DNA from 2 places in the Citrobacter tructae genome. Region 2 is predicted to be linked to the other one. Evidence: predicted binding sites of a transcription regulator. Region 2 holds the regulator's gene; the other holds the start of a gene.

What was found. The regulator LexA, encoded in region 2, represses DNA repair genes until DNA is damaged. The targets are predictions, from matches to a motif close to TNCTGTATGTACATACAGNA.
Positions count from the first base shown of each region.
Region 1: a site for LexA is predicted at 10,251-10,270, ahead of mutH (DNA mismatch repair endonuclease MutH). Genes of this name have one in related genera too.

Region 1 covers NZ_CP038469.1:4,298,991-4,314,262, forward strand. Annotated here, with positions in the region: gene E4Z61_RS21260 (LysR family transcriptional regulator) at 1-535, opposite strand, end outside; gene lysA (diaminopimelate decarboxylase) at 655-1,911, shown strand; gene galR (HTH-type transcriptional regulator GalR) at 1,974-3,002, opposite strand; gene E4Z61_RS24190 (hypothetical protein) at 3,081-3,566, opposite strand; gene aas (bifunctional acyl-ACP--phospholipid O-acyltransferase/long-chain-fatty-acid--ACP ligase) at 3,605-5,764, shown strand; gene lplT (lysophospholipid transporter LplT) at 5,757-6,950, shown strand; gene E4Z61_RS21295 (NADP(H)-dependent aldo-keto reductase) at 7,027-8,067, opposite strand; gene ygdR (lipoprotein YgdR) at 8,175-8,393, opposite strand; gene E4Z61_RS21305 (TerC family protein) at 8,537-9,250, opposite strand; gene mutH (DNA mismatch repair endonuclease MutH) at 9,326-10,021, opposite strand; gene rppH (RNA pyrophosphohydrolase) at 10,706-11,236, shown strand; gene ptsP (phosphoenolpyruvate--protein phosphotransferase) at 11,249-13,495, shown strand; gene lgt (prolipoprotein diacylglyceryl transferase) at 13,699-14,574, shown strand; gene thyA (thymidylate synthase) at 14,581-15,272, shown strand, end outside.
Region 2 covers NZ_CP038469.1:3,060,334-3,075,605, reverse strand. Annotated here, with positions in the region: gene plsB (glycerol-3-phosphate 1-O-acyltransferase PlsB) at 1-586, opposite strand, end outside; gene E4Z61_RS15425 (diacylglycerol kinase) at 758-1,126, shown strand; gene lexA (transcriptional repressor LexA) at 1,236-1,844, shown strand; gene dinF (MATE family efflux transporter DinF) at 1,915-3,234, shown strand; gene E4Z61_RS15410 (CsbD family protein) at 3,371-3,580, shown strand; gene zur (zinc uptake transcriptional repressor Zur) at 3,625-4,143, opposite strand; gene E4Z61_RS15400 (cupin domain-containing protein) at 4,261-4,749, shown strand; gene dusA (tRNA dihydrouridine(20/20a) synthase DusA) at 4,840-5,838, shown strand; gene pspG (envelope stress response protein PspG) at 5,972-6,214, shown strand; gene E4Z61_RS15385 (quinone oxidoreductase) at 6,499-7,482, opposite strand; gene E4Z61_RS15380 (FAD-dependent oxidoreductase) at 7,583-9,652, opposite strand; gene E4Z61_RS15375 (MFS transporter) at 9,642-11,066, opposite strand; gene E4Z61_RS15370 (enoyl-CoA hydratase/isomerase family protein) at 11,167-11,946, opposite strand; gene E4Z61_RS15365 (acyl CoA:acetate/3-ketoacid CoA transferase) at 11,939-13,510, opposite strand; gene E4Z61_RS15360 (LacI family DNA-binding transcriptional regulator) at 13,770-14,804, shown strand; gene dnaB (replicative DNA helicase) at 14,875-15,272, shown strand, end outside.

The DNA.
Region 1 (15,272 bases), 1.2 Mb from region 2:
CCAGCGGGTGTCCTTGCGGCAACACGCAGACTTCATCTAACGAGAGCAACTCCGTGCGTTGAGTTCCGGCGGGAGTATGCAGCGTTTCTGTTATGCCTAAATCGTGACGCTGTGCTGACAGCCACTCCTCCAGCAGCGGTGATTCCTGCGGCACAATCTGAATATTGACCTGCGGATAGCGTGCCAGGAACGGGTGTAGCAGCGATGGCAAAAAGGATTGCGAAAATACCGGCAGACAGACGATAGACAGCTCGCCCTGGCGGAACTCGCGCAGGCTTTCGGCGGCGCTCACGATCCGCTCCAGTCCGTACCAGGAACGCTGTACCTCTTCAAATAACCGCAGCCCTTGCACCGTGGGGTGTAGACGTCCACGGCTGCGCTCAAACAGCTTTAATCCCAGTACCTGCTCAAATCGTGCCAGCTCGCGGCTGACGGTCGGCTGCGAAGTATTCAGCATCCGCGCGGCTTCTGTGAGATTTCCTGCCGTCATGATGGCGTGAAAGATTTCGATATGGCGCAAGTTAACGGCAGGCATGGACAATCCTCGAATCAAGTAATCCATATCATTTTTGCATAGACTCGCGATAAAACGATATTTTTTATTCTCTTCTGGCTGTGGCGTAATCATAAAAAAGATGATGACTGGAGTCCGCTATGCCACGCCCGCTCAACAATATCGACACCGATCTGACCGCCGATAACCTGCTACACCTGCCTGCTGAATTCGGCTGCCCGGTTTGGGTTTATGATGCGCAGATTATCCGCGCGCAAATTGCAAAATTGAGCCAGTTTGATGTGGTGCGTTTTGCTCAGAAGGCCTGCTCAAATATTCATATCTTGCGCCTGATGCGCGAGCAGGGCGTGAAGGTGGATTCCGTATCATTAGGTGAAATTGAACGAGCGCTGGCGGCGGGGTTTGTGCCGGGTAACGATGAAATCGTCTTTACTGCCGACATGATTGATGAAGCGACGCTTTCAAGGGTGCACGAGCTGCAGATCCCCGTTAACGCCGGGTCGGTGGATATGCTTGAGCAACTGGGCCAGGTGTCGCCAGGTCACCGCGTATGGCTGCGCGTTAACCCGGGCTTTGGTCACGGGCACAGTCAGAAAACCAATACAGGTGGCGAGAACAGCAAGCATGGCATCTGGCACAGCTCGCTTCCGGCGGCGCTGGAAGTAATTCAGCGCTATAAGCTGAAGCTGGTCGGTATTCACATGCACATTGGGTCCGGCGTCGATTACGGCCATCTTGAGCAGGTGTGCGGCGCGATGGTGCGTCAGGTCGTTGAGTTTGGCCAGGATCTTGAAGCGATCTCGGCGGGCGGTGGTTTATCCATTCCGTATCGTGAAGGGGAAGAGCCTGTCAACACCGATCATTACTTCGGTCTGTGGAACGCCGCGCGTGAGCAAATTGCTAAACATCTGGGGCATCCGGTGAAGCTTGAGATCGAACCGGGGCGTTTCTTGGTCGCGGAAGCGGGTGTGCTGGTGGCGCAGGTGCGCAGCGTGAAGGCGATGGGTAGCCGCCACTTTGTGTTGATCGATGCAGGTTTTAACGATCTGATGCGTCCGGCAATGTACGGCAGCTATCATCATATTTCGGCCCTGGCGGGGGATGGTCGTTCGCTGGAACTGGCTCCTCAACGGGAGACCGTGGTTGCCGGGCCACTGTGCGAATCGGGTGACGTGTTTACCCAGCAGGAGGGCGGCAAAGTTGAAACCCGTCTGTTGCCAACGGTCGTGCCCGGGGATTATCTGGTACTACACGATACCGGAGCCTACGGTGCGTCGATGTCGTCGAACTACAATAGTCGTCCGCTGCTGCCGGAAGTGCTGTTTGATAACGGCGCAGCGCGACTGATTCGCCGTCGCCAGACCATTGAAGAGCTGCTGGCGCTGGAACTGTTTTGAGTGAATGCCCGATAGTATTTATCGGGCTTACGCTGCTTTGATGGTGAATCTGGCCACTCTGATTAATCGTTTGACGACGAATTCCCTGATTCTGTCAGCGTCGATACGGAGTGTCGACGTACCAGGGTGGGGTTAAATACGTGGGTAATTTCCGGCACTGGACGGTTTTCTGCCAGCGCCAGCGCCAGTTCGGCGGCCTGGGTTGCCATCGTCACTATCGGGTAACGTACCGTCGTCAGCCGTGGACGCACGTAGCGGGAAACCAGCACATCATCAAAGCCAATCAGTGAAATCTCGCTCGGCACATCAATGCCATTATCATTTAATACACCCATGGCGCCCGCCGCCATCGAATCGTTATAGCAGGCGACAGCGGTGAAGTTTTTGCCACGTCCCAGCAGCTCCGTCATCGCCTGTTCGCCGCCGCTTTCATCCGGTTCGCCGAAGGTCACCAGCCGATCGTTAACCGGGATATTGCTTTCTGCCAGTGCATCGTAATAGCCCTGCAGACGATCTTCTGCATCCGAAATGCTGTGATTGGAGCACAGGTAGCCGATGCGTGTATGACCCTGCTGGATGAGATGGCGGGTTGCAAGCCATGCGCCGTAACGGTCATCCAGGGCCACGCAGCGTTGTTCGAAACCCGGCAGGATGCGGTTGATCAGTACCATGCCGGGGATTTGCTTCATTAATGACGCCAGTTCCGCGTCCGAGATAATTTTAGCGTGGACTACGAGGGCCGCGCAGCGGTGGCGGATAAGCTGTTCAATCGCCTGCCGCTCTTTCAGTTCGTTATGATAGCCGTTGCCAATTAGTAAAAAGTTACCGGTGTTATAGGCCACCTGCTCGACAGCTTTAACCATTGCCCCAAAGAATGGATCGGACACATCACCCACCACCAGGCCGATGGTTTCTGTGGATTGTTGTGCCAGCGCACGCGCATTAGCGTTGGGGTGGTAGCTGAGTGATTCCATTGCACTCATTACAGCCAGGCGCGATGCTTCGCTGGCTTTGGGGGAATGATTGATCACTCGAGAAACGGTGGCGACTGATACACCAGCTAGTCGGGCTACGTCCTTTATGGTCGCCATGATAGTACCTGTTGTGGGTAAACGCTTACATTCCGTCAGTGTTACGGAAAATGGCTGGCTGTTCAAGCAGATTGCCCATCAGGACTTCGCAAATGTGAGCGCGCACGAGTGAAGTAAGACAGAAATAGAAAATGAAAATCTTTGCTTACACTTTGCGATGAGCTGTTGCGATTGTTCGCTGGCGAGGGCGTTGATTCGATTGCTAGAGTTGGGATCCCAGAGGTATTGATAGGTGAAATCGACTTTCGAGTTGATCACAAGATTTACACCAACCTGCGCAGATGCGCAGGTTTTTTTTTGCCTTACGTGTATCTGTAACAGTAAGGGATAATTTACACAACTGGTTGCACTTGGGTTCATTCCTTTGCGTTTTCGAACTGGCATATCAGGCATGTGCAGACCACAATCAAGATCCCAGAGGTATTGATTGGTGAGATTATTCGGTACGCACTTCGTACCCTGTCTCTTGCACCAACCTGCGCGGATGCGCAGGTTTTTTTTCGCCTCTGTTTTCGGATTCCATTTACCTGTCGCGCCCATCCCCCAACTCGTATAATCTGCCACCATTCATCCTTATATAATCGATGGTACAGGGAGTTGAGATGCTATTAGGGTTTTTTCGTAATTTGTTTCGCGTGCTTTTCCGCGTTCGCCTTACGGGTGATGTCAGTGCGCTACGGGGAGAACGCGTCTTAATCACTCCCAATCATGTCTCTTTTATCGATGGTATGCTGCTGGCGCTGTTCTTACCTATTCGCCCGGTTTTTGCGGTTTACACCTCGATAAGCCAGCAATGGTATATGCGCTGGCTCACCCCACTGATTGATTTCGTGCCGTTAGACCCGACCAAACCAATGTCAATTAAACATCTGGTACGTCTGGTTGAGCAGGGACGCCCGGTGGTTATCTTCCCTGAAGGCCGTATTTCGACCACCGGTTCATTGATGAAAATCTATGACGGTGCCGGATTTGTCGCTGCGAAATCGGGCGCGACGGTGGTGCCTGTACGCATTGAGGGTGCGGAGCTGAGCTATTTTAGCCGTCTGAAAGGTCTGGTTAAACGGCGCTTCTTCCCGCGCATTCAGTTGCACATCCTGCCGCCCACCAAGCTACCGATGCCGGAAGCGCCGCGCGCACGCGATCGCCGTAAGCTCGCCGGTGAAATGCTGCACCAGATTATGATGGAAGCGCGCATGGCCGTGCGACCGCGTGAAACGTTATATGAATCTTTGCTGTCGGCGAAATACCGTTTTGGCGCAGGCAAAAACTGCATTGAAGACGTTAATTTTATCCCGGACAGCTACCGTAAGCTTCTGACCAAAACGCTGTTTGTCGCACGCATTTTGGAAAAGTACAGCGTAGAAGGCGAGAAGATTGGCCTGATGCTGCCCAACGCGGGGATCAGCGCCGCCGTGATTTTTGGGGCCATTGCCCGTCGACGTATTCCGGCGATGATGAACTACACGGCGGGTGTGAAGGGATTAACCAGCGCCATTACCGCCTCCGAAATCAAAACTATTTTTACCTCCCGCCAGTTTCTCGACAAAGGTAAGCTCTGGCATCTGCCGGAACAGCTTACCCAGGTGCGCTGGGTTTATCTGGAGGATTTAAAAGCCGATGTTACCTTTGGCGATAAGCTGTGGATTTTCTCTCATCTGTTGATGCCACATCTGGCGCAGGTGAAACAGCAACCTGAAGAAGCGGCGGTGATCCTCTTTACCTCCGGCTCTGAGGGCCACCCGAAAGGCGTGGTGCACAGCCACAAAAGTATTCTGGCGAACGTCGAGCAAATTAAAACTATTGCCGACTTTACTGCTGACGATCGCTTTATGTCGGCGCTGCCGCTGTTCCACTCTTTTGGCCTGACGGTGGGGCTGTTCACGCCGCTGCTGACCGGTGCAGAAGTCTTTCTCTATCCCAGCCCGCTGCATTATCGCATCGTGCCGGAACTGGTTTACGACCGTAATTGCACTGTGCTGTTTGGCACCTCGACGTTCCTTGGCAACTATGCGCGCTTTGCCCATCCTTATGATTTCCACCGCCTGCGCTACGTGGTGGCCGGGGCAGAAAAGCTGCAGGACACCACCAAGCAATTGTGGCAGGAGAAGTTTGGTCTGCGCGTGCTTGAAGGTTATGGCGTGACGGAGTGTGCGCCAGTGGTGTCGATTAACGTGCCGATGGCGGCAAAATCGGGCACGGTAGGGCGCATTCTGCCTGGTATGGATGCCCGACTGTTGGCCGTTCCGGGCATTGAAGACGGTGGCCGTTTGCAGTTGAAAGGTCCAAATATTATGAGCGGCTATCTGCGCGTTGAAAAACCGGGCGTGCTGGAAGTGCCGACGGCAGAAAATGCCGAGGGCGAGGTTGAGCGCGGCTGGTATGACACCGGCGACATCGTGCGCTTTGACGAGAACGGCTTCGTGCAGATTCAGGGACGCGCCAAGCGCTTTGCGAAAATTGCTGGAGAGATGGTCTCGCTGGAAATGGTGGAGCAACTGGCACTCGCGGTCTCCGCCGACAAAATGCACGCCACGGCTATCAAGAGCGATGCCAGCAAGGGTGAAGCACTGGTTCTGTTCACCACAGACAGCGAGCTGACGCGTGAAAAACTGCTGCAGTATGCCCGTGTACACGGTGTGCCTGAACTCGCTGTGCCGCGTGATATTCGACACCTGAAACAACTCCCTCTGCTCGGCAGCGGTAAGCCGGACTTTGTAACGCTGAAAAGCTGGGTAGATGAAGCGGAAAAACAACATGCGTGAGTCAGTACACACTAATACTTCAATCTGGTCTAAAGGGATGATGTCCGTTATCGCCGCGCAGTTTTTGTCGGCGTTTGGCGATAACGCGCTGCTGTTTGCTACGCTGGCATTGCTGAAGGAGCAATTTTATCCGGACTGGAGCCAGCCGATCCTGCAAATGGTGTTTGTGGGTGCTTACATTCTTTTTGCCCCTTTTGTCGGTCAGGTGGCTGACAGCTTTGCCAAAGGCAGGGTGATGATGTTTGCCAATGGCCTTAAGTTGCTGGGGGCGGCAAGTATTTGCTTCGGCGTTAATCCTTTTCTGGGGTATACGCTGGTGGGGGTCGGCGCGGCGGCTTATTCACCAGCCAAGTATGGCATTCTCGGAGAACTGACCACCGGCGACAAACTGGTAAAAGCCAACGGTCTGATGGAAGCCTCAACCATCGCCGCAATTCTACTGGGTTCCGTTGCTGGCGGCGTGCTGGCCGACTGGCATGTGATAGCCGCACTTTCTGTCTGCGCGCTGGCCTATGCGGGCGCCGTGGTGGCTAACTTGTCTATCCCCAAACTGGCTGCCGCGCGTCCGGGGCAGTCGTGGCATCTGGGGAAAATGACGCGCAGCTTCTTCTGTGCGGCGTCTTCGCTGTGGCGCAACGGTGAAACGCGATTCTCACTGGTCGGAACCAGCCTGTTTTGGGGCGCGGGAGTGACGCTGCGTTTTCTGCTGGTGCTGTGGGTTCCGGTAGCGCTGGGTATTACCGATAACGCCACGCCGACCTATCTTAATGCCATGGTGGCTATTGGGATTGTGGTTGGGGCCGGTGCGGCAGCGAAGTTGGTGACGCTGGAAACGGTGTCTCGTTGTATGCCTGCGGGGATCCTGATTGGCGTCGGTGTACTGTTCTTGTCTCTGCAACATGCGCTGCTGCCGTCCTATGCGCTGCTGATGCTCATCGGTGTGCTGGGCGGTTTCTTTGTTGTGCCGCTAAATGCGCTACTGCAAGAGCGTGGTAAAAAAAGCGTGGGTGCGGGCAATGCCATCGCGGTGCAAAATCTGGGTGAAAACAGCGCCATGCTGCTGATGCTTGGTATTTACTCGCTGGCGGTACTGGTAGGTATTCCGGCAGTTGCCATCGGTATTGGCTTTGGCGGACTGTTTACACTGGCGATTACGGCGCTGTGGATCTGGCAACGCCGTCATTAATATTAAATGCCGGTTGTCTGAGTAGGCCGGATACGGCGCTTAAACCGCCATCCGGCAGAACAACCGCATTACGCCATCACGGTGCAGGATAGGTATAAACCTGATGCACTGCTTCAATCTCTGCCAGCACCTCTTCGCTTAACTGCAGATGCAAACTTTCAACGTTGGTTCTTAGCTGCTCCATGGTCGTCGCCCCCAGCAGGGTGCTGGCGACAAACGGCTGGCGACGCACAAATGCCAGTGCCATCTGCGCTGGATCCAGGTTATGGCGTTTGGCGATATCCACGTAAGCTGCGACGGCTTTTTGCGTCTGCTCACTGCTGTAGCGCGTGAAGCGGCTAAACAGTGTATTGCGCGCACCGGCAGGTTTCGCGCCGTTGAGGTATTTACCCGTTAACGTGCCAAAACCCAGGCACGAGTATGCCAGTAGTTCAATGCCTTCGTACTGGCTGACTTCCGCCAGTCCCACTTCAAAGCTGCGGTTCAGCAGGCTGTAGGGGTTTTGGATAGTGACAATGCGCGGCAGATCGTGTTTATCCGCAAGATGCAGATAGCGCATCACGCCAAATGCGGTTTCGTTGGACACGCCGATATAGCGAATTTTCCCGGCGCGCTGAAATTCGGTCAGGGCTTCCAGCGTTTCCAGCAGGGTGATCACCGGCGCGGAGTCCGTCCAACTGTAGCCCAGCTTGCCAAAGCAGTTGGTCGGGCGCTGAGGCCAGTGAACCTGATACAGGTCCAGATAATCAGTTTGCAGGCGTTTGAGGCTGTCGTTAAGCGCCTGACGAATGTTTTTACGGTCCAGCGCCTGATTAGGACGAATACCGCTGTCATTGTTACGCGACGGACCGCTGACCTTTGAGGCCACGATCAGTTTTTCACGGTTGCCGTGTTTGGCGAGCCAGTTGCCGACGTAGGTTTCCGTGAGTCCCTGGGTTTCAGGGCGCGGCGGGACCGGATACATCTCGGCAACGTCGATTAAATTGATGCCTTGTGCAACGGCATAGTCAAGCTGTGCATGTGCGTCGGCTTCGCTGTTTTGTTCACCAAACGTCATTGTGCCCAGCCCCAGTGTACTGACTTCCAGCGAGCTGTGGGGTATACGGTGATATTGCATAGCCGTTTCCTTTTTATAATCACAACATAAGGATTATAAAAATGGCTGAGGGAAGGGAAAAAGGGAAGCAAAATTGTTAAGGCCAGCAGCGTAGCTGACCTTAACCATCAACGCTCAATAATTTGAGACACATCATCGCGGTTAATCTGCATCGCATTGCCTTGCTGATCGTGGTAGCTCACCAGACCGGTATCGTCATCAATTTCAGGTTTACCATCGGTCAGGATCATACGACCATCTTTTGTCGCCATTACATAATCACTGCTGCAACCAGAAACGGCAAAAGCCAATCCTACTGCGGAAATTAAAACTGCCCATTTTTTCATCTATTTATCCTCACATGGCCTGCGTCTGACACTAGTTTAGTAATAACGCGAAGTTACGCCGGACAAAAGCAGTAAAATCTTAATCTGTGAGAACAAAAGGTGATGTGGGTCATCGCTCCCCTTGCAGGGAGCGATGAATGGGTTCAGAGCGGGTTCTTTTTATTGCGCAACAGGTTCAGGGTCTCTACACCGATAGAGAAGAACATCGCGAAATAAATGTACCCTTTCGGCACATGCACATCGAAACTTTCCAGAATCAGTGTGAAACCGACCAGAATCAGGAAAGCGAGCGCCAGCATTTTTACCGATGGGTGACGATCCACGAACTCGCCTATCGGGCGTGCTGCAAACATCATCACACCGACGGCAATGACCACCGCCGCCATCATGATAAACAGATGATCGGACAAGCCTACTGCGGTGATGACGGAGTCCAGGCTGAAGATAATATCTAACAACATGATCTGCACAATTGCCCCCAGGAAAGAGGAGACGCGCGTTTTCAGCCCTTCTTCTTCACCTTCAATCGACTCATGGATCTCTTTACTGGCTTTCCAGATTAAGAACAATCCACCGAGTAGAAGGATCAGGTCACGTGCTGAGATCGCCTCGCCAAATACCTCAAACAGTGGGTTTGTCAGACGTGTTACCCAGGCGATAGAGGCCAGGAGTGCCAGACGCATGATCATCGCTGCCGCCAGCCCGATACGTCGGGCATGACTGCGTTGCGCGGTCGGGAGTTTGGCAACTACCAAAGAAAGGAAAATAATATTGTCGATCCCAAGAACGATCTCCAGCAGCGTCAGCGTACCGAGCGCCAGCCAGGCGTTAGGATCGGTTATCCATGCAAATAACATCGAACAAAGTCCTGCCAAAAAAAAGAAGCGCTAATTATAGGCGCGTAACGCGGCGGGTGAAAGGCCGCGCTGTGCCTATTGTGTCTGGAATAAAAAATGCCGCTCTAGCAGCGCGCGCGTGAAGTTCTTTTTCAGATAAAAACCGCGTGGTAAGGTCAGGATAGGCTCACCATTTGCGCCAATGGCTTCGGTAAGTGCTTTTGCATTGGCGGCTTTTGGGCGTAGCTGTAACACTTCCCCATGGCGGGCGGTGATGCGTTCGACGTGGCCCAGTACGATCATGTCCATCAATTCTTCCCAGTCCAGGCGCAATTGCTGGTCTTCTTCTTCATTCGGACTCCACAGCAGCGGAGACCCCACGCGCCGTTGTGCTAACGGGATACTACGCTCTCCTTCAACTGGCACCCACAGCACGCGTTTAAGCTTGTGGCGGACATGGCTGGTTTCCCACGTTACACCGGTATTGCCTGTTAACGGCGCTACGCAAACGAAGGTGGTTTCCAGCGGTTTTCCAAGACTGTCCACAGGGATCGTTTTCAGCTCCACACCCAGCGTGGCAAAATCCTGTTCCGGTTTGCTGCCTGCGCTGGCCCCGAGCCAAATCTCCAGCAGCACGCCGATCCAGCCTTTATCCCGCTTCAAATCTTTGGGAGTCACTATCCCCGCCATTGCTGCCAGTTCCCCTAATGTATAACCCGAGAGCTGCCGTGCCTGGGCAAGCAATTGAGCCTCAGATTCAGGGGGGGAAAGCAGCGGCTGGAGTTTTGGCATTGAGTTAACCCTTAGGCGAAAAAATGAACAATGATTTTATACCGAGTGGACAAAGTTTATCTTTTTCCACATGTTTTATTCAATTATCTGATTTATATTGATTTTTAGATTTCATTACGCAGAGTTGCGCAACAGTCGATTGGGTTTTCCAATTCTGGTCACTGACAATGAACAGGATCTTACACCATGTTATCCACAGAAAGATGGGATAACTGTGAAAAACCCCCACTACTGTTTCAATTTACAGCCTTGACGTGCGACGAAAATCGAATTTTCACACAAAATGTGCCTAACTTATTGGCACAATCTGTGGATAAATCCAACGCTGGTTGATCTTTCATCAGATCGAAGATCGCATGCGTGATGCACATCACGTTTCTGGGCGTTTATTGGCTGTGAATGCTTTTAACTGAATGAATTTAGAAGACTAATTTTTATATGCGACCGCGGCCTTATTCAGACTGTTCCGGGTTTTCCCATAGTAATTCCGTACTTCTTCACAACTATATCCACAGAAAAGGTGAATAAAATCGCCTAAGTCGTCCATCCTCTGTTTATAACTCAGTCCTTTGCTGTGAGTTATTCAATTGTTATTAGAGCCTCGTGCGCTTCACAGAGTGGTTTACCGCCTCTCAGGAGTGTGAAACAATCGTTTATATATAAGGTTTATGTTGAGGTAGTCCGGTGATTGATGACGATGGCTACCGCCCGAATGTAGGGATAGTAATTTGTAACCGCCAGGGGCAGGTCATGTGGGCCCGGCGATTTGGTCAGCACTCCTGGCAATTCCCGCAAGGTGGGATAAACGCGGGAGAGACAGCAGAGCAGGCGATGTACCGGGAACTGTTTGAAGAAGTGGGCCTCAGTCGTAAAGATGTCCGGATCCTTGCTTCTACTCGTAACTGGTTGCGTTACAAGTTACCGAAACGTTTGGTGCGTTGGGACACGAAGCCGGTTTGTATCGGCCAGAAACAAAAATGGTTTCTTCTGCAATTGATAAGCAGCGATGCTGAGATCAATATGCAAACCAGCAGCACGCCCGAGTTTGATGGCTGGCGTTGGGTGAGTTACTGGTATCCGGTTCGACAGGTGGTGTCATTTAAACGCGATGTCTATCGCAGGGTGATGAAAGAATTCGCAAGTGTTGTGATGGCGCTTCAGGAGAGTACCCCAAAGCCGCAAAGCGCACCTGCGTACAGACGTAAAAGAGGTTAAGCTACGCAAATTATGCTCACCCGCCTGCGCGAAATAGTCGAAAAGGTTGCCAGTGCTCCGCGTCTTAATGAGGCGCTGAATATTCTGGTTACCGACATCTGTCTTGCGATGGATACAGAGGTCTGCTCGGTTTATCTGGCCGATCACGATCGACGTTGTTATTACCTGATGGCGACCCGGGGACTCAAAAAACCACGCGGTCGCACCGTTGCACTGGCGTTTGATGAAGGTATCGTTGGCCTGGTTGGCAGGCTGGCGGAACCCATCAACCTCGCCGATGCGCAAAAACACCCCAGCTTTAAGTACATTCCTTCGGTAAAAGAAGAGCGGTTCCGCGCCTTCTTAGGCGTACCGATCATTCAGCGCCGCCAGCTATTGGGCGTGCTGGTGGTTCAGCAGCGTGAGCTGCGCCAGTACGATGAAAGCGAAGAATCATTCCTGGTGACGCTCGCCACGCAAATGGCGGCCATTCTTTCTCAGTCGCAGTTAAACGCGCTATTTGGACAATATCGCCAAACGCGAATTCGTGCGCTGCCCGCAGCGCCAGGTGTGGCGATTGCCGAAGGCTGGCAGGATGCGACGCTGCCGCTGATGGAGCAGGTATATCAGGCTTCAACGCTGGATCCGGTTCTGGAACGTGAACGACTCACTGGCGCGCTGGAAGAAGCTGCGAACGAATTCCGCCGCTACAGCAAGCGTTTTACCGCCGGGGCGCAGAAAGAAACGGCGGCAATCTTCGATTTATACTCGCATCTGCTTTCCGATACACGTCTGCGCCGCGAGCTGTTTGCGCAAGTTGATAACGGTTCGGTGGCCGAATGGGCCGTTAAAACGATCATCGAAAAGTTTGCCGAACAGTTTGCCGCGCTCAGCGATAACTATCTTAAAGAACGGGCCGGGGATTTACGTGCGCTCGGCCAGCGTCTGCTGTTCCATCTTGATGACTCTATTCAGGGGCCGAATGCCTGGCCGGAACGCTTCGTGCTGGTGGCGGATGAGCTTTCCGCGACTACTCTGGCCGAACTTCCGCAGGATAGGCTGGTTGGCGTGGTGGTCAGAGACGGTGCCGCCAACTCCCATGCGGCGATTATGGTGCGCGCGCTGGGCATTCCTACCGTGATGGGGGCCGATATTCAGCCGTCGGTATTACACCGTCGTACACTGGTGGTGGACGGTTATCGCGGCGAAGTGTTGGTCGATCCTGAACCGGTTTTGATCCAGGAATATCAGCGCCTCATCAGTGAAGAGATTGAACTGAGCCGTCTGGCGGAAGATGACGTTAACCAGCCTGCCCAGTTGAAAAGCGGCGAGCGCGTTAAGGTGATGCTCAACGCTGGACTGAGTCCGGAACACGAAGAGAAACTCGGGAGCCGAATCGACGGTATCGGGCTGTATCGCACCGAAATCCCATTCATGCTGCAAAGCGGTTTTCCATCGGAAGAAGAACAGGTTGCCCAGTATCAGGGCATGCTGCAGATGTTTAACGACAAACCGGTAACCCTGCGTACACTTGATGTCGGGGCCGATAAACAGCTGCCTTACATGCCAATCAGCGAAGAGAATCCGTGTCTTGGCTGGCGTGGGATCCGCATTACGCTCGATCAGCCGGAGATCTTTTTGATCCAGGTTCGCGCGATGCTGCGTGCTAATGCGGCAACCGGCAACCTGAGCATTTTGCTGCCGATGGTCACCAGTATTGATGAAGTGGACGAAGCGCGACGCCTAATTGAGCGCGCCGGACGCGAAGTGGAAGAGATGATCGGATACGCGATCCCGAAACCGCGCATCGGCATCATGCTGGAAGTCCCATCGATGGTCTTTATGCTGCCGCATCTGGCGAACAGAGTCGATTTTATCTCGGTCGGGACCAACGACCTGACCCAGTATATTCTGGCGGTCGATCGTAACAACACGCGGGTAGCCAGCATCTATGACAGCTTGCATCCGGGGATGTTACGTGCGCTGGCGATGATTGCACAGGAAGCCGAGAGAAGCGGCATTGATTTGCGCTTGTGCGGTGAAATGGCGGGCGATCCAATGTGTGTGGCTATTTTAATTGGCTTGGGTTTTCGCCACTTGTCGATGAATGGTCGTTCCGTTGCGCGTGTGAAATATCTGCTGCGCCACATCGATTTTGACGAAGCGCAAACGCTGGCACAGCGCAGCCTGGAAGCGCAACTGGCGACAGAAGTGCGCCATCAGGTAGCGGCGTTCATGGAACGACGCGGTATGGGCGGTTTGATTCGCGGGGGATTGTAGGCCTGTATCGGCCTGATGAGCATAGCGTCATCAGGCATGCCTGGTGGTGTCATGGCTTACCTATACAGATCTTTTACATCTTCCCGGCATCCGCTGTGATCCCCTTGTGCTATCATTCGCACCTTCGGAGCGCCTGTATCATACAGGCGCGCTTATCAATTGCTGTCTGACTTCAGCGAAATAACAAGAACTTGTGGTGACAGATGACCAGTAGCTATCTGCATTTTCCGGAATTCGATCCGGTCATTTTCTCAATTGGACCCGTCGCACTTCACTGGTACGGCATGATGTATTTGGTGGGGTTTATTTTCGCGATGTGGTTGGCGACGCGCCGCGCTAATCGGCCAGGAAGTGGCTGGACCAAAAACGAAGTTGAAAACTTACTTTATGCAGGATTCCTCGGGGTGTTCCTTGGGGGACGTATTGGTTACGTACTGTTCTACAACTTCCCACTGTTCCTTGATAATCCGCTGTATCTGTTCCGCGTCTGGGACGGTGGAATGTCCTTCCACGGTGGTCTTATCGGCGTGATTCTGGTGATGATTATCTTCGCCAAACGCACCAAGCGTTCGTTCTTCCAGGTGTCGGACTTTATTGCCCCGCTGATTCCGTTTGGTCTGGGCGCAGGGCGTCTGGGCAACTTTATCAACGGTGAGCTGTGGGGGCGCGTTGACCCAAACTTCTCGTATTCCATGCTGTTTCCGGGCTCCCGTACCGAAGATATCTTACTGCTGCAAACTAACCCGCAATGGCAGTCTATTTTTGATACCTACGGCTCGCTGCCGCGCCACGCCTCACAGCTTTATGAGATGGCGCTGGAAGGTGTTGTGCTGTTTATCATTCTTAACCTTTTCATTCGTAAACCGCGCCCGATGGGATCGGTATCCGGGCTGTTCCTGATAGGCTACGGTGCGTTTCGTATCATCGTTGAATTCTTCCGTCAGCCGGATCAGCAGTTTACCGGCGAATGGGTACAGTACATCAGTATGGGGCAGATCCTGTCTATCCCGATGATTGTCGCCGGTATCATTATGATGGTTTGGGCGTACCGCCGCAGCCCACAGCAACACGCTTCCTGAGGAACCATGAAACAGTATTTAGAACTGATGCAAAAAGTGCTCGATGAAGGCACACAGAAAAACGACCGCACCGGAACCGGAACGCTTTCCATTTTTGGACATCAGATGCGTTTTAATCTGCAGGAAGGGTTCCCGCTGGTTACGACTAAACGCTGTCATTTGCGCTCTATTATTCACGAGCTGCTGTGGTTTTTGCAGGGCGACACTAACGTGGCCTACCTGCACGAAAACAACGTCTCTATCTGGGATGAATGGGCAGATGAAAATGGCAACCTTGGCCCGGTCTACGGTAAACAGTGGCGTGCATGGCCAACGCCAGATGGCCGCCATATTGATCAGATCACCACGGTGCTCAATCAGCTGAAGAATGACCCGGACTCTCGCCGCATCATCGTTTCCGCGTGGAACGTAGGTGAACTGGATAAGATGGCGCTGGCACCGTGCCACGCGTTCTTCCAGTTCTATGTGGCAGACGGCAAGCTCTCTTGTCAGCTGTACCAGCGTTCATGCGATGTGTTCCTCGGCCTGCCGTTCAACATTGCCAGCTACGCCTTGCTGGTGCACATGATGGCGCAGCAGTGCAATCTTGAAGTCGGTGACTTTGTCTGGACCGGCGGCGACACGCACTTGTACAGCAATCATATGGATCAAACGCATCTGCAGCTCAGCCGCGAACCGCGCGCGTTGCCGAAGCTGGT
Region 2 (15,272 bases):
TACGCGCCACGCGCGCCAGTTTTTGGGCGATGGTTTTATCCGTGCCGTGTTCGTCTGCCATGCGACGCAGGGAGACCGAAGGCGAGAAGCGGACAAAACTGTCGCGACCGAGCCAGGACACCGCAAAGAATTTCTGTACACCGTTCAGCATACGCAGCGGCGGATTGACCTCGCCTTTCTCGCGTCCTGGCGCACGACCAAACATCACCGAAACCGGCACCATCTGCACATCCAGGTCTGGATTGCTGCGATGCAAGTCGAGATAGTTATGGAACAGCTTGATGGACTCTTCTTTTGGCGTGTAATAGGTAAACACGCGCGGGCCGCCGTGAATAAACACGTAGCGCGGCAGTAAAGTCCCGTCTATCTCCAGCGGTTCCAGGGGATCGGGGAGATCGTGCACCAAACATTGAGCACGCAGCGTCAGCAAGTCAGCTTTTGAGTTGTACGGTAGAACGTACATAATGGGACGAGACGTATCGAGTCCCAACTCCGGGGCAGGTTCCGCCGGAATAGACTTGCTTTTTACCAGGACGCTTAATGGTAAATTCAGTAATTTGTAGTAAATTCGTGGCCAGCCGGACATAAACGATGTAAAGCCTCTGGTTAATAATGCAAATGCGCTGCAAGGATATCAGAAAGTTTAGTGAATTTCTGGTGTATCCGGTCATACTTCGCGCTGCTTTGCCACACCCTGAAACAAACGGGGTAACGTTACAATGACATTGACGCTAATAATGTAAAAAGGTTCTTTTTGATGGCCAATAATACCACTGGATTCACCCGAATTATCAAAGCTGCAGGCTATTCCTGGAAAGGTTTCCGCGCCGCATGGATAAATGAAGCAGCATTTCGTCAGGAAAGTGTTGCCGTGCTGCTGGGGGTTGCCATCGCCTGCTGGCTGGATGTCGATGCCATTACCCGCGTGTTGTTGATTGGCTCGGTGATGCTGGTGATGATCGTTGAAATCTTAAACAGCGCCATTGAAGCTGTAGTTGACCGTATTGGATCTGAGTATCACGAACTTTCCGGTCGGGCTAAAGATATGGGGTCGGCAGCCGTTCTGCTATCTATTTTTGTCGCCCTGATCACCTGGGGCATCCTGTTGTGGTCGCATTTGCGATAAGGATTCCACAACTTCATAAATCTCCTGTTTTTTGTGCAGTTTGCGGTTCCAAAATCGCCTTTAGCTGTATATACTCACAGCATAACTGTATATACACCCAGGGGGCGGAATGAAAGCGTTAACGGCCAGGCAGCAAGAGGTGTTTGATCTTATTAGAGATCACATCAGCCAGACAGGTATGCCACCGACGCGTGCGGAGATCGCGCAGCGTTTGGGGTTCCGTTCCCCAAACGCGGCTGAAGAACACCTGAAAGCGCTGGCGCGTAAAGGGGTGCTCGAAATCGTCTCTGGCGCATCGCGTGGTATTCGTTTGTTGCATGAAGAAGAAGAAGGATTACCGCTTGTAGGCCGTGTTGCCGCAGGTGAGCCGCTTCTGGCGCAACAGCACATCGAAGGCCACTATCAGGTCGATCCTTCATTGTTCAAACCGAATGCCGATTTCCTGCTGCGCGTCAGCGGAATGTCGATGAAAGATATTGGGATTATGGACGGAGACCTGCTGGCAGTGCATAAAACGCAGGACGTGCGTAACGGCCAGGTGGTGGTTGCTCGTATCGATGATGAAGTGACGGTTAAGCGACTGAAAAAGCAGGGAAATAAAGTCGAGCTTCTGCCAGAAAACAGCGAATTCAAACCTATCGTTGTTGACCTGCGCGAGCAAAACTTCACTATTGAAGGACTGGCCGTCGGCGTTATCCGTAACGGTGAATGGCTGTAATTCTGTATTAATACTGTGGCGCATTCTGCGCCACAGTTAGTTTTCACTTCTTTTCATCAGGCTTTTCTGTATGCCTTTCTTTACCTCCTCTGATAAAGCACTCTGGCACCTCGCCTTACCAATGATTTTCTCCAATATCACCGTTCCCCTGCTGGGACTGGTGGATACGGCGGTGATTGGTCATCTGGATAGCCCGGTCTATCTTGGCGGCGTAGCCGTTGGGGCGACGGCAACCAGTTTTCTCTTTATGCTGCTGCTCTTTTTACGCATGAGTACCACCGGGCTGACGGCTCAGGCATTTGGCGCAAAAAATCCGCAGGCGCTGGCACGTGCGCTGGTGCAACCGCTGATTCTGGCATTGGGAGCTGGGGTGACAATTGCGGTGTTTCGCATGCCGATTATCGATCTGGCGCTGCACATTGTCGGTGGCAGTGAAGCGGTACTGGAACAGGCCCGGCGCTTCCTTGAAATCCGCTGGCTCAGCGCGCCAGCCTCGCTGGCGAATCTAGTGCTGCTTGGCTGGCTGCTCGGTGTTCAGTACGCGAGGGCGCCGGTTATCCTGCTGATTGTCGGCAATATCCTTAACATTGTGCTCGATATATGGCTGGTGATGGGCCTGCATATGAACGTGCAGGGGGCCGCGCTGGCGACGGTCATTGCAGAATATGCCACGCTGTTGATTGGTCTGCTGATGGTGCGCAAGGTTCTCCATCTGCGTGGTGTTTCACTCGCGATACTGAAACAGGCATGGCGCGGAAACTTTCGCCGTTTGCTGGCGCTGAACCGCGACATCATGCTGCGTTCGCTGTTGTTGCAGCTCTGTTTTGGCGCGATTACGGTGCTGGGGGCGCGTCTCGGGGGCGATATTATTGCAGTCAACGCCGTTCTGATGACTCTGTTGACGTTCACCGCCTATGCGCTGGACGGATTTGCCTATGCCGTGGAAGCACATTCTGGTCAGGCTTATGGCGCGCGGGATGGCAGCCAACTGCTGGATGTCTGGCGAGCCGCGTGTCGGCAGTCGGGAATTGTGGCGATCCTTTTTTCGCTGGTCTATGCCCTTTTCGGCGGGCACATCATTGCATCGTTGACTTCCTTGCCACAGATTCAGCAGTTAGCCGATCGTTACCTCATCTGGCAGGTGGTGTTACCGTTGGTAGGCGTCTGGTGTTACCTGCTCGACGGTATGTTTATTGGCGCGACGCGAGCTGCAGAAATGCGTAACAGCATGGCCGTTGCCGCTGTGGGATTCGCATTAACCTTATTCGCGTTACCGCTGTTGGGAAACCACGGTTTATGGCTGGCGCTCGCCGTTTTTCTGGCGCTGCGTGGACTTTCATTGGCCTTCATCTGGCGGCGTCACTGGCGAAATGGTACCTGGTTTGCCTGAACAGGATGGTTAAAAGTTCCGAATAATAAATAGAACTCAGAATCACTGACTACACTTATTCTCACGTCCAGCAAAAACATAGCGTGTCTGGACGCAGCACTCTCGCTATTCACAACCTAACGATGAGGATCTGATGATGAATAAAGACGAAGTCGGCGGTAACTGGAAGCAGTTGAAAGGTAAAGTGAAAGAGCAATGGGGCAAACTGACCGATGATGATATGACGGTCATTGAAGGTAAGCGTGACCAGTTGGTGGGTAAAGTCCAGGAACGTTACGGTTACGCGAAAGATCAGGCGGAGAAAGAAGTGAAGGATTGGGAAACCCGCAACGACTACCGTTGGTAATTATCCCCTCCCGCCTGAATGTACAAGGATGTACGTTCTTCCGCTTAGCGCCCGACTTTTTTCTTCACCTGAATCGAATGGTCATGCTGGCAGTCGCCAGGGTGACGGCAGGCTTCAACCTCCACGCAGACCTGACACAGACCATGTGCCTCAATCACGTTATGACGCAGGGCAAAACCCATTTTCGCCGCCAGCGCATGCATGATGTCTTCTACTCCCTCCGCACATTCTTCTTTCACCACACCGCAGCGGTCACAAATGAACATTGCTGAGCTGTGGGTGGGTTGATCGAACAGATGACAGAGCACGTAGCTGTTGGTGGATTCCACCTTGTGGACAAAACCTTGTTCTAGCAGAAAATCGAGAGCACGATACACGGTAGGCGGCTTGGCCTGTGGCTCGGTTTCCCGCAGCAGATCAAGCAAATCATAGGCGCTAATCGCTCCTTCCTGCAGGCTCATCAGACGCAGCACTTCGAGGCGTTGTGGCGTGAGCCGCACGTTACGTTGCGCACAGAGTTTTTCAGCTTGAGCCAACAACTCCTGGGTAGGGGTTCTTTCCATTTTAGCGCCTCGATTTGCGTGGAAGGATATTCCCTTACTTTATCATGTTCTGCTTAAAACGCCGAGATCCGCCGCCGTGTGCTATACCTGACGCATCGCAATACTGGAAAATATAAAATGAAAAGACCGGACTGTATTCGCCACTGGCGCGAGGTGGAAGGGGTAGATGACTCTACTTATCCCGGCAGCGATGAGCTGTTTTCTATTGGCGCGCCGCTTGCCCGCAAACTGGGCCTGGGACGCCTCGGCATTCATCATGAACGCCTGCCACCGGGCCGCCGCACGTCGTATCCTCACGCCGAAAGCGATGAAGAAGAGTTTATCTACGTGCTTGAAGGGTATCCGGAGGCGTGGATTAACGGTTATTTATGGAAGCTGGAACCGGGCGACAGCGTTGGATTTCCGGCAGGAACTGGCGTGTGCCACACCTTTATCAATAACACCAGTGAAGAGGTACGCCTGCTGGTCGTCGGTGAGGCAAATAAAAAATTTAACCGAATCTATTACCCGCTCAACCCGGTGTATGCGGCCACGCGCGAAGATCGCTGGGTGGACCATCCACCGCAGTTTTTTGGTTCCCACGACGGAAAGCCAGGGCAGAAATAGCGTGAGGGGATCCGCGACGATGTGGCTCACTATCGTCGCGGTCTATGCTATAGTAGCGCCCTTTTTTAACCGGATGCTTAATTATTCGCCATGCTGCCTGAATCTCAGTCCACCGCTTTTCCTGCTCATCGTTTTTCTATCGCGCCGATGCTCGACTGGACGGACAGACATTGCCGCTACTTTTTGCGCTTACTGTCTGGCCAGACGTTGCTCTATACGGAGATGGTGACCACCGGGGCAATCATTCATGGCAAAGGCGACTATCTGGCGTATAGCGACGAAGAGCATCCGATAGCATTACAGCTGGGCGGAAGCGACCCGGTGGCGTTGGCGCAGTGCGCGAAGCTGGCTGAAGCACGGGGTTATGATGAGATTAACCTTAATGTAGGTTGCCCCTCTGACCGCGTACAGAATGGGATGTTTGGTGCCTGCCTGATGGGCAACGCGCAGCTGGTTGCTGATTGCATCAAGGCGATGCGCGATGTGGTATCGATTCCGGTCACGGTCAAAACCCGTATTGGTATTGATGACCAGGACAGCTACGAATTTCTGTGTGATTTCATCAACACGGTTTCTGGTAAAGGCGAATGCGAGATGTTTATCATCCACGCCCGCAAGGCCTGGCTTTCCGGGCTGAGCCCGAAAGAAAACCGCGAGATCCCACCGCTGGATTATGACCGCGTTTATCAGCTAAAGCGTGATTTCCCGCAACTGACTATGTCGATCAACGGCGGTATTAAATCGCTGGAAGAAGCGAAAGCGCATCTTGAACATATGGATGGCGTGATGATGGGGCGTGAAGCCTATCAAAATCCCGGTATTCTGTCGTCTGTGGATCGCGAAATTTTCGGCAGTGCTGGCGCTGATGCGGACCCTGTTGCCGTGGTGCGCGCCATGTACCCGTACATTGAGCGTGAACTGAGCCAGGGAACCTATCTGGGGCATATCACCCGCCATATGCTGGGGCTGTTCCAGGGCATTCCGGGGGCACGTCAGTGGCGTCGTTATCTGAGCGAAAATGCGCACAAAGCCGGAGCGGATATTAACGTGTTGGAACATGCCTTAAAGCTGGTGGCAGATAAACGTTAAGTATTCACCAAAAGTTAGTCAATTTCACCACGTCCTGCGCATTGTCGCGGGACGTTTTCTTTATAAATCAACGTATTAATTTTGGCATGATTTTTGTAATGGTTTAAGCAGAAATTCATTATGGGAGAGCATCATGCTGGAACTACTTTTTGTGATTGGCTTTTTTGTCATGCTGATGGTCACCGGCGTGTCACTGCTGGGGATTCTGGCCGCGCTGATGGTGGCGACTGCCGTGATGTTCCTTGGCGGGATGTTTGCGCTGATGATTAAACTGTTGCCGTGGCTGTTACTGGCTGTCGCCGTCGTGTGGGTGATCAAGGCGATAAAAGCGCCAAAAGTCCCACAGTATCAGCGCAATAACCGTCGGTTTTACTAAGGTATTGAGCGGTGCGTCACAACCTGAAACATTGCCTTTAGAACCAAATAGGAATTGATAATCAAATCTGTCACTATTGCGCGGTTAACGAATTCATCGAGCTGTACCCTACATACAGCCGAACTAAAAAAAGAAAGGGCTTCCTACGGGAAGCCCTAATTCTTTGTATTCCCGCCATCATTCAAACCGCTAGTGTGCTGGCTGTGTTCACTTACTCCGGACACAAACTTCAGTAACGTATCGGTTTTTTTCTTGCTACTGAAATGAGTTAGGAACGGTAGAAATTAAGGGATCAGAAGACTTGAACCCTGCGTTGCCCGGCTTTCCAAGACTTCATGCGCGCGTTGCGCATCTTTCAGGGCATACTTCTGACTCTCTGCCACATCAACCTTGATAACCCCGCTGGCAATCAGCGAAAAAAGCTCATTACTGGCTTCGGTCAATTCATGGCGGTTAGTGATGTAGCCCTGCAGAGAAGGGCGTGTGGCATACAGTGAACCTTTCTGGTTCAGAATCCCTAAGTTAACGCCGGTCACCGGCCCGGAAGCATTACCAAAACTGACCATCAGACCCCGACGTTGCAGGCAGTCCAGTGAGGCTTCCCAGGTGTCTTTACCCACGGAGTCATAAACCACCCGCACTTTTTTACCACCGGTTATCTCTTTAACGCGCTCAACAATGCTCTCTTCACGATAGTTAATCACCTGCCATGCACCGGCCTGCAATGCAGTCTGCGCTTTCTGCGCATTGCCGACGGTACCAATCAGCTTCGCCCCTAATGCTTTTGCCCACTGGCAGGCAATCAGACCGACACCACCAGCGGCTGCATGGAACAGAAACGGTTCGCCAGGTTGGATTTCATAGGTTTTACGCAGCAGATAGAAAACGGTTAAGCCTTTCAGGAAGGATGCTGCAGCCTGCTCAAATGAGATGGTGTCGGGCAAAATGGCGGCTTTATCGGCAGGGACGTTATGCACGGAACTGTAGGCGCCGAGCATGGACTGGGCGTAAACCACGCGATCGCCGACGCTTATGTGCGTCACTTTGCTGCCGACTTTGCTGACCACGCCCGCCGCTTCGGTGCCTAACCCGCTGGGAAGAGAAGGGGGCGGATACAGCCCGCTACGGATGTAGGTATCGATATAGTTAATGCCAATCGCTTTGTTTTCAACCTGGATTTCATGTTCCGCCGGGTCAGCGGGCGTAAACTCCACAGCCTTCAGTACATCGGGGCCGCCGTGCTTGTGAAATTCAATACGTGTTGCCATGTAAACTCCTTTGCTGAGCGACAGATCTTTCCTAAGCCTAACAGTAGTCGACATCCTCTGTGGTCATTTTTTTGCCGGTGGGGCCGCTATCACTAAATGATTACTCAGTCGTGTAAAAAACACTGGCTGTTAACCAATTGAGCCACTGACGTTCAAAATCGTTTAATGATAATGATCCCCTTTCACGGCAGATCCTCGAGTAGATTTGATAATCATCGGAAACCCGGCGAATACAGATCATTCTTTGACGGTCAGCTTGAGTTTCAGGTCGAAAGCTCCAGGTCTGAAGTGGTCCACGAGCGCTTTGTGGTGAGATGCCTGATTTCCCGTCATAAATCGCTCTGGCTCCCCGGCTTCCGCCACCGTTGTGGATATAAAACTGAAGTGAAAGCAGTACTGCCAGCGCGAGACGAGTGCTCTGTTGCCACTGGAGTGAGCGAGTAAGGCTGTTTGCATCAGACTGAATGCCGAACTGCTCAATATCGTCACACAGTTTTTTAATTGTCCGCACGGCATCTTCGATCCCTTCCATGCGGCATAAAATGGCGGCGTGGGTGCTCATCGTGGTCTGGATGATTTCCCGCACATTCTCACGTAGTAAGCCTTGTGGGGCTGATGTCAGACATTTTTGCGCCTCATGTATTGCAGACAATATTTGCTGTCGATCGATGCCTGCATGTTGGGCTTGTTGTGGCTGATGCGCGATGTGTTGCGCGCAGCGGCGAGCAAAAACCTGCCCGGCATTGAGTGCAGCTCCGCCGGGACGCGTTACACCGTGTGTACCTGCGTTTTCTCCGGCAGCATAGCAACCGGCAAGAGATGTTTTTCCCCAGACATCGACATCAATTCCACCGTTAAGATGTTGGTTATTCAGAGTAAATTGTAGTGGTGATTTACTGATATCTTGCCCATGTAGCTGATAGAGTCGGATAGCGAGTGGATTCATACGCTGCAATCTGGCAAGCGGCATTGCCAGCAGAGCATCGTTATTTTTCAGGTAGGTAACGACATCTTCATCCAGATTGTTGAGACTGAAGGGGATGCCGTCCGCTGCCGGTTCGGGTTCAGACAGAAAATCGAGAAAAACGGCGTTCCCTTTTTGCGTCTCTTCGAAAACGGCAACATCCAGCAAACTGGAACCATAATCAAGCATACGCTCAGCATGAAACGGCCACTGATAGCCTTTGCGGAAAATGGCCGAAGCGAGCATACGGGTAGTAGGGTAATAATCTGCCAGAAAATTGTATCGCTGACCTTTGCTGTCCTGAGAGAAGATACGGGGCATCGCCTGCATGTAGGTCCCTGAAAGATTCCAGGGAAACCGCGTGCGCGGCGTACCGATACCGAACTGGCTCTCAGTAAGGTTAACCAGCGTAATCCCTGCTTCCAGCGCCATACCCAGTCCGCTAAAACAGCTCACCGGATAAACACTTTCCCGATAAAGCTCTCCGGGGCCACCTGTGGCGAATACCAGATGCTGGCAACGGATAATAACCATACGCCAGGGATTTTCCCTGCATGATTTGTCGATAGCGACCACGCCCGTCACATGTCGCATCTCACCTTCGCCATCGGTAAGGATTTTTATTGCCGTAGTATGATTGAGCAGAGGAATATTCAGGCGCATCGCTTCTTGAGCCAGTACTTTAACCATCAGGCGAGACGTCCGTGGGCCACAACTGGTGGCCCGACCGAATTCATCGTGGTCCGTCTGATAACGCAATGTCGCACCGAATGTGTCTTCTGGCAGATCCAGCCCAAGGTATTTCAGCACCTCGCATGTATTCACTGATCCGACAGCCTCAATATAGGCTGTATCTTCATCCATTGACCCGCCTGCCGAGAGCGCATCGCTCAGAGCCAGGAAGCGATCGCCATTACCGCGTGTGTTTGCGGTATGCAAAGTTTGCTTATCGGAACCCGAGCAGGCAGATGTACCCCAAAACGCTTTGCTGGAGGCCACGATCACATCAACATCGCGGCGCTTCAGTTCAACAGCGGCGCGCCAACCCGCAGCACCACTGCCCAGCACTAACGTATTGCAGTGGTACTCCGGTAAAACGTAGCCATCGACGTCGATACTTCCGCTGGCTTGCGCCAGCGGAGAGTAATGAGGCATTTTTACATCAGTCAGGTTATCAACAATGGCGCTGGAAACGTTATGCGTCATGATATGACTCCGTGGTCCCTTGGCGTGGTACGGTTGCATTCACTTTTGCATCTGCTAAATCATCCAGGTCGCGATCGCGAGTCTCCGGCGCGAAGAACGTGGCGATGATAGTTCCTACGGTGAGTAGACTGAGGTAGATAGCAATCGGCATCCAGGCTGAGATACCGCTCGGGTCAGTAGTGTGGATAACCCAGGTAATAATGGCTGAGCCAATCAGAGGAGCAATCCCACCCGCGATAACGGCAGAAACTTCTCGAGCCAGGGCGACACCAATATAGCGGTGACGGGCACCAAATAACTCTGGCAAGAATGCACCTTGTGCGCCAAACATTCCCCATGCACCCACGCCAAGAGCCAGTGAGAGAGACACGATGGTAACAGGCACATTACCGTGGCTGAATGACCACCATACCGGGAAGGTGATAAGCAATTGGAAAATTGCCAGGCTGCGGTAAACAATCACCCGACCGAAGCGGTCAGTAAGCCATCCTGCAATTGGCACCATAATGGCCCCAACCACCACGGCGGACATCAGGCACAGAGTGCCGACCGATTTATCCAGCCCGACAACGCCCACGATATAACTGATGGCAAGTGCCTGGTAAATCGAAGAGCCACCGTTTTCCGCGAGGCGCAGGCCAATACCGACAAACACATTGCGGCGTGAGGTTTTCAGCAAATTGCGTAATGGTGAATCGGTGACCTGCTTACGAGCTTCCAACTTCGAAAATGAAGGTGACTCTTTCAGGTGCAAACGGATGTAAATTGCGACGGCAATGATCAGAACGCTGGCGAGGAACGGCAGACGCCACAACCAGCTTTCAGCAATATTGGTCACATTATGCAGCAGGATAAAATAGACGGCTGATGCCATAAATGTACCGATCTGAATGCCCAGGAACGGTAATGCAGCGTAATAACCGCGCTTGCCTCGTGGGGCGTATTCCGTCATCAGCACGGCAGCACCCGCTTGCTCCGCGCCAGCACCCAGTCCTTGCAGCAGACGCAGTGCGACCAGCATCACGGGTGCCCAGATACCTGCGGTTTCATAGGTGGGGAGTAAGCCGATAAGTGTACTGGCTGTGCCCATTAATAGTACCGTTGCCAGCAGGACAAATTTTCTTCCTAGCCTGTCACCTAACGATCCGAAAAGAATGCCGCCGACTGGTCTGACGGCGAAGCCTAAAAAGTAGGTACCAAAACTGGCAATAAGGGCGATGCCGGGTTCCTGATTAGGGAAAAAGAGCGGGCCAAAAATAATCGCCGAGGCCAGACTGTACAGGGCAAAATCGTAATATTCCAGGGCGCTGCCCAGTGAGCAGGTCCATGCCGCGCGGCGGAGATCCTGCGGTGTAACATGTCCTTGCTCTGCTTGGTTTTCTGATGATGCCATCTCTGTATTTTTTGACTGCATGGTGATGTCTCCTTTCCGGCGGATACAAGAATCCCGCCCGAAATTAATGGGGAACTTACTGTTTTTAATTGCAATCCTTGTGGATTAGCCAGAACGGGTGTTATCTGGCTGTAAAGTGAGGCTGCCGTTTATCCCTGAATGCCTGGCTACCCTCAAGTGCATCTTCTGTCGCTGCCGAACAGGCACCTGCCAGAGCTTCAAGTGTTCGCCCAGTCGAGATTCCTTCACCCGCATCAATAACTTGCTTGGCAATCTGTACCGCGATTGGCGCGCGCTGGGAAATCTTCTGTGCCAGATCTTGACCGGCAGCAACGAGGTCAGCAGCCGATGTAACGCGGCTCACAAGGCCACAATCTAGTGCTCGCTGAGCATCCAGCGGCTCGCCGATGAACACCATCTCTTTCACCAATGAGCGTCCCAGCAGAGACGTCAAACGCTGGGTACCAGACCAGCCAGGAACCGTCGCCAACCCGGTTTCTGGCAGCGCCATTCGTGCCTCTTCGCTGCATAAGCGGATATCGGCGGCGGCAGCCAGTTCCAGACCGCCGCCGTATGCCAGCCCATGTATTAATGCAATAACTGGCTGTGGCAGTTGCGCCAGTGCATCAAAGGCCTGATGTCCCCGGCGGATCCAGCTTCGCCACATATCCAGTGGTGAAAGCGCTGTCCAGCGATGAATATCAGCACCTACGCAAAAGGCTTTTTCACAGGCGCTGGTTAACAAAACCACTCTGATTTCCGCATCCATTTCGATAGTGCAGCAATGCGCTAAGAGCTGTTCCAGCATTTCGGGGGTTAATGCGTTGAGTTTTGTCGGACGATTAATTATTAATGTTGCAACATAGCCGTCGCGATGAAGATCAATAGTGCCGTTATTCATGAGGACATCCTTGTATGAAATAGTTCGCGTTCATGGTTTTCAGATTGGCGGACAATCGCAAAGGTGCCTCGCTTTGTGCCAGGATATCGCGCTCAGGATCCAGTCCAGGGGCGATTTCGGTGACAACCAGGCCATCTGCTGTTAATTCCATAACGCAGCGTTCGGTGACATATTGCACCTGCTGCCCACGAGCCAACGCGCGTTTGCCAGAGAACGTGACGTGTGAGACCTCCTGCACCAGCTTTTTGGCTTTCCCTTCTTTGGCGATATGAAGACGCCCTCCTTCCAGACTCAGTTGCGCGCCCGCGTTGAAAAAGCCTGAAAAAATAATGCGTTTCGCATGAGAGGTTATATCAATAAATCCGCCGCACCCAGCGGTGACGTGCGGTCTTGCGGGTAGATATGAAACGTTAACAGAACCGTCCGCACCGATTTGCAGGAAGGACATCAGCGTCAGATCAAAGCCGCCCCCCTGGAAGTAGGTGAACTGTTGTGGGGAAGGGAGAAAAGCTTCGGCATTGGACGCACAGCCAAACTGAAATTCCAGCAATGGCACACCGCCAATCGCGCCCTGTTCCAGCAGCCAGGTGACATCACCATGACGACCCTGCTCAAGTAAAATACGCGGTACATTGGCGGAAATACCAAAGCCAATATTGACGGCATCACCGGCTTTTAACTCCTCTGCAACGCGCAGGGCAATAACGCGAGCGGGGCCATTTTCCATTAGACTAAAGCTGTCGAGAGGGCGGACGATTTCCCCACTAATCGCTGGTTCGTACACCGTCTGGGTGGTTTGAGTCTGCTCAGGTGCAACCACGATGTAATCCACCAGTACGCCAGGGATACGAACGTCTTTCGGTTTCAGACTGCCTGCCGCTACCTGTCGCTTAACCTGGGCAATCACAATTCCGCCGTTGTTGCGTACCGCCATTGCTTGCTCCAGCGGCCCAAGGTAGGCGCCTTCGTGTTCATAGCTGAGGTTGCCGCGTTCATCGGCAGTCGTTGCCCGGATAATGGCAACCTGCGGGGCGATGCTGGGGAAAAAAAGCCACTCGTCATTGGCGAATGTGATCCGCTCAACGAAAGGAATCTGCGCTGCTTTCTCATTCATCGCGCCGCCCTGTAATTGCGGGTCAACGTAGGTATCCATTCCCGTTTGCGTCAGTACGCCAGGACGATGTGCGGCAGCTTCACGATGCATATCGAATAAGATTCCGGATGGGAGATTCCAGGCGGGGATCTCATTGTTATTGATCATTTGCCAGATTGCTGGTGGCGCCATGGATGAGGGGCCGGATGGATACGATCCGGCGATCACTTTCGCCAGTAAACCCGGTTGTGCCAGATGATCTATCCCCTTCACGCCATACATATCTCCCGCCGCAATCGGATGCAGCGTGGTGATGGTATGCGGATGTCCTTCGTTTTTGAATCTTTCGCCGATAGCGGCCAGGACGGCATCCGGGCAGCCCATACCGCTGGAAGAAGAAACGGTCACGATAGCGTGATCCGCTATCAGTTCGGAGGCTTCGGCAGCGGAGATTGTACGTACAGTACACATATCCTTTTTCCTTATTTCGATATAAATAAAAATAATTTAATTGCATTAAAACATATGCTTAACGATCCAATTTTTATTGGAACGTTCCAATTTGTGTGTGATTTGTACGATTGAGAGAAATAAAAAACAAGGTGAGAAGTGCAAAATTGTGATCGATCTGGCGATCTCTCTACGATCCTGATTCTGATCGTTTGCCTTGAGCAGGAACAGAATATGGTAAAGTAACCGCCTTTGATCTGAGGGCTATTTGGGAGCAGGCATGGTAAGGGCGGAGACAGGAAGAAAGCGCGTTACCTTAACGGATGTGGCTCGCGCGGCAGGCGTGTCAAAATCGACAGTATCGTTGGTACTGAATGACAGCCCTTTGATCAAAAAAGAGACGCAGGAGAAAGTCCAGCAGGCCATGGAAGCATTGGGCTATGTGTATAACCGCTTTGCGGCAAACCTGCGTTCGCAAAAATCGCTAACCATTGGCGTGGTCATTGATGACCTTACCAACCCGTTCTTCGCTGAATTTACCATGGGGCTGGAAATGACCCTGGCGGAGCAGGGGTACATTACGGTAATGGCAAACACGTCTCAGCGTAGCGACCGGCAAAAGCAGGTGCTGGATGCGTTACTGGAACACCACGTCGCGGGAATCGTCCTGTGCCCGGTGAACAGCTCATCAGAGGTCGATCTCCAGCGTTATGCCAACAGCGCAACGCCACTACTCATCGCGATGAGGCCTTTGGACTGGCAGTGTTTGCCTGTTGACTATGTCGGCGTGGATAGCTATGCCGGGGTACGAGAAGCGACGGAATATCTTATTCATCAGGGCCACAAGCAGATCGCGTTTATCGGCGGGCCACTGAATCACTCACGCTACCAGGGCTACCTTGAAGCAATTATTCATCACGGGTTACAACCCTGGTGTATCGATGATGCTTCATTGCGCTGTGAACCGACCCGCGCGAATGGGTTCTTTCTGATGCAGAAGTTGCTTGATAGCACGTCGCCGCCAACAGCGGTAATTTGCTATAACGATCTAATGGCGTTTGGGGCTGAATCCGCACTGGGGGAAAGAGGGTTATTTGCCGGGAAAGATATCTCCCTAATTGGCTATGATGGCGTTGCAGCCTGCGCATACAGTAACCCGCCGTTGTCGACTATCGCGGTAGAACCCATGGCGCTGGGTAAACAAGCAGCTCAACAAATTCTGCGGCGGATAACACAACCGGAAACGCCTCTTAACCATTATGTGTATCGACCTACGCTTCAGATCCGGGCATCAACCGGGCCGCGCGGGCGTTAAATGCCTGTAGCGAGATGGTGTTTCTCGCTATACTCTCTTGTCTTTTTCAACGCAGGTAACTCCATTCACTATGGCAGGAAATAAACCCTTCAACAAACAACAGACTGATGCTCGTGACCGCGATCTGCAGGTCGCCGGGCTGAAAGTACCGCCGCACTCGATTGAAGCGGAACAGTCGGTGTTGGGCGGTTTAATGCTGGATAACGAACGCTGGGACGATGTCGCCGAGCGTGTCGTCGCGGAGGATTTTTACACCCGACCGCACCGACATATCTTCACCGAAATGCACCGTCTGCAGGAGATGGGGAAACCCATCGATCTGATAACCCTGGCAGAGTCGCTGGAAGTACAGGGGCAACTCGACAGCGTCGGCGGTTTTGCTTACCTGGCTGAGTTATCTAAAAATACGCCAAGTGCGGCGAACATTAGCGCTTATGCCGACATCGTCCGCGAACGTGCCGTGGTCCG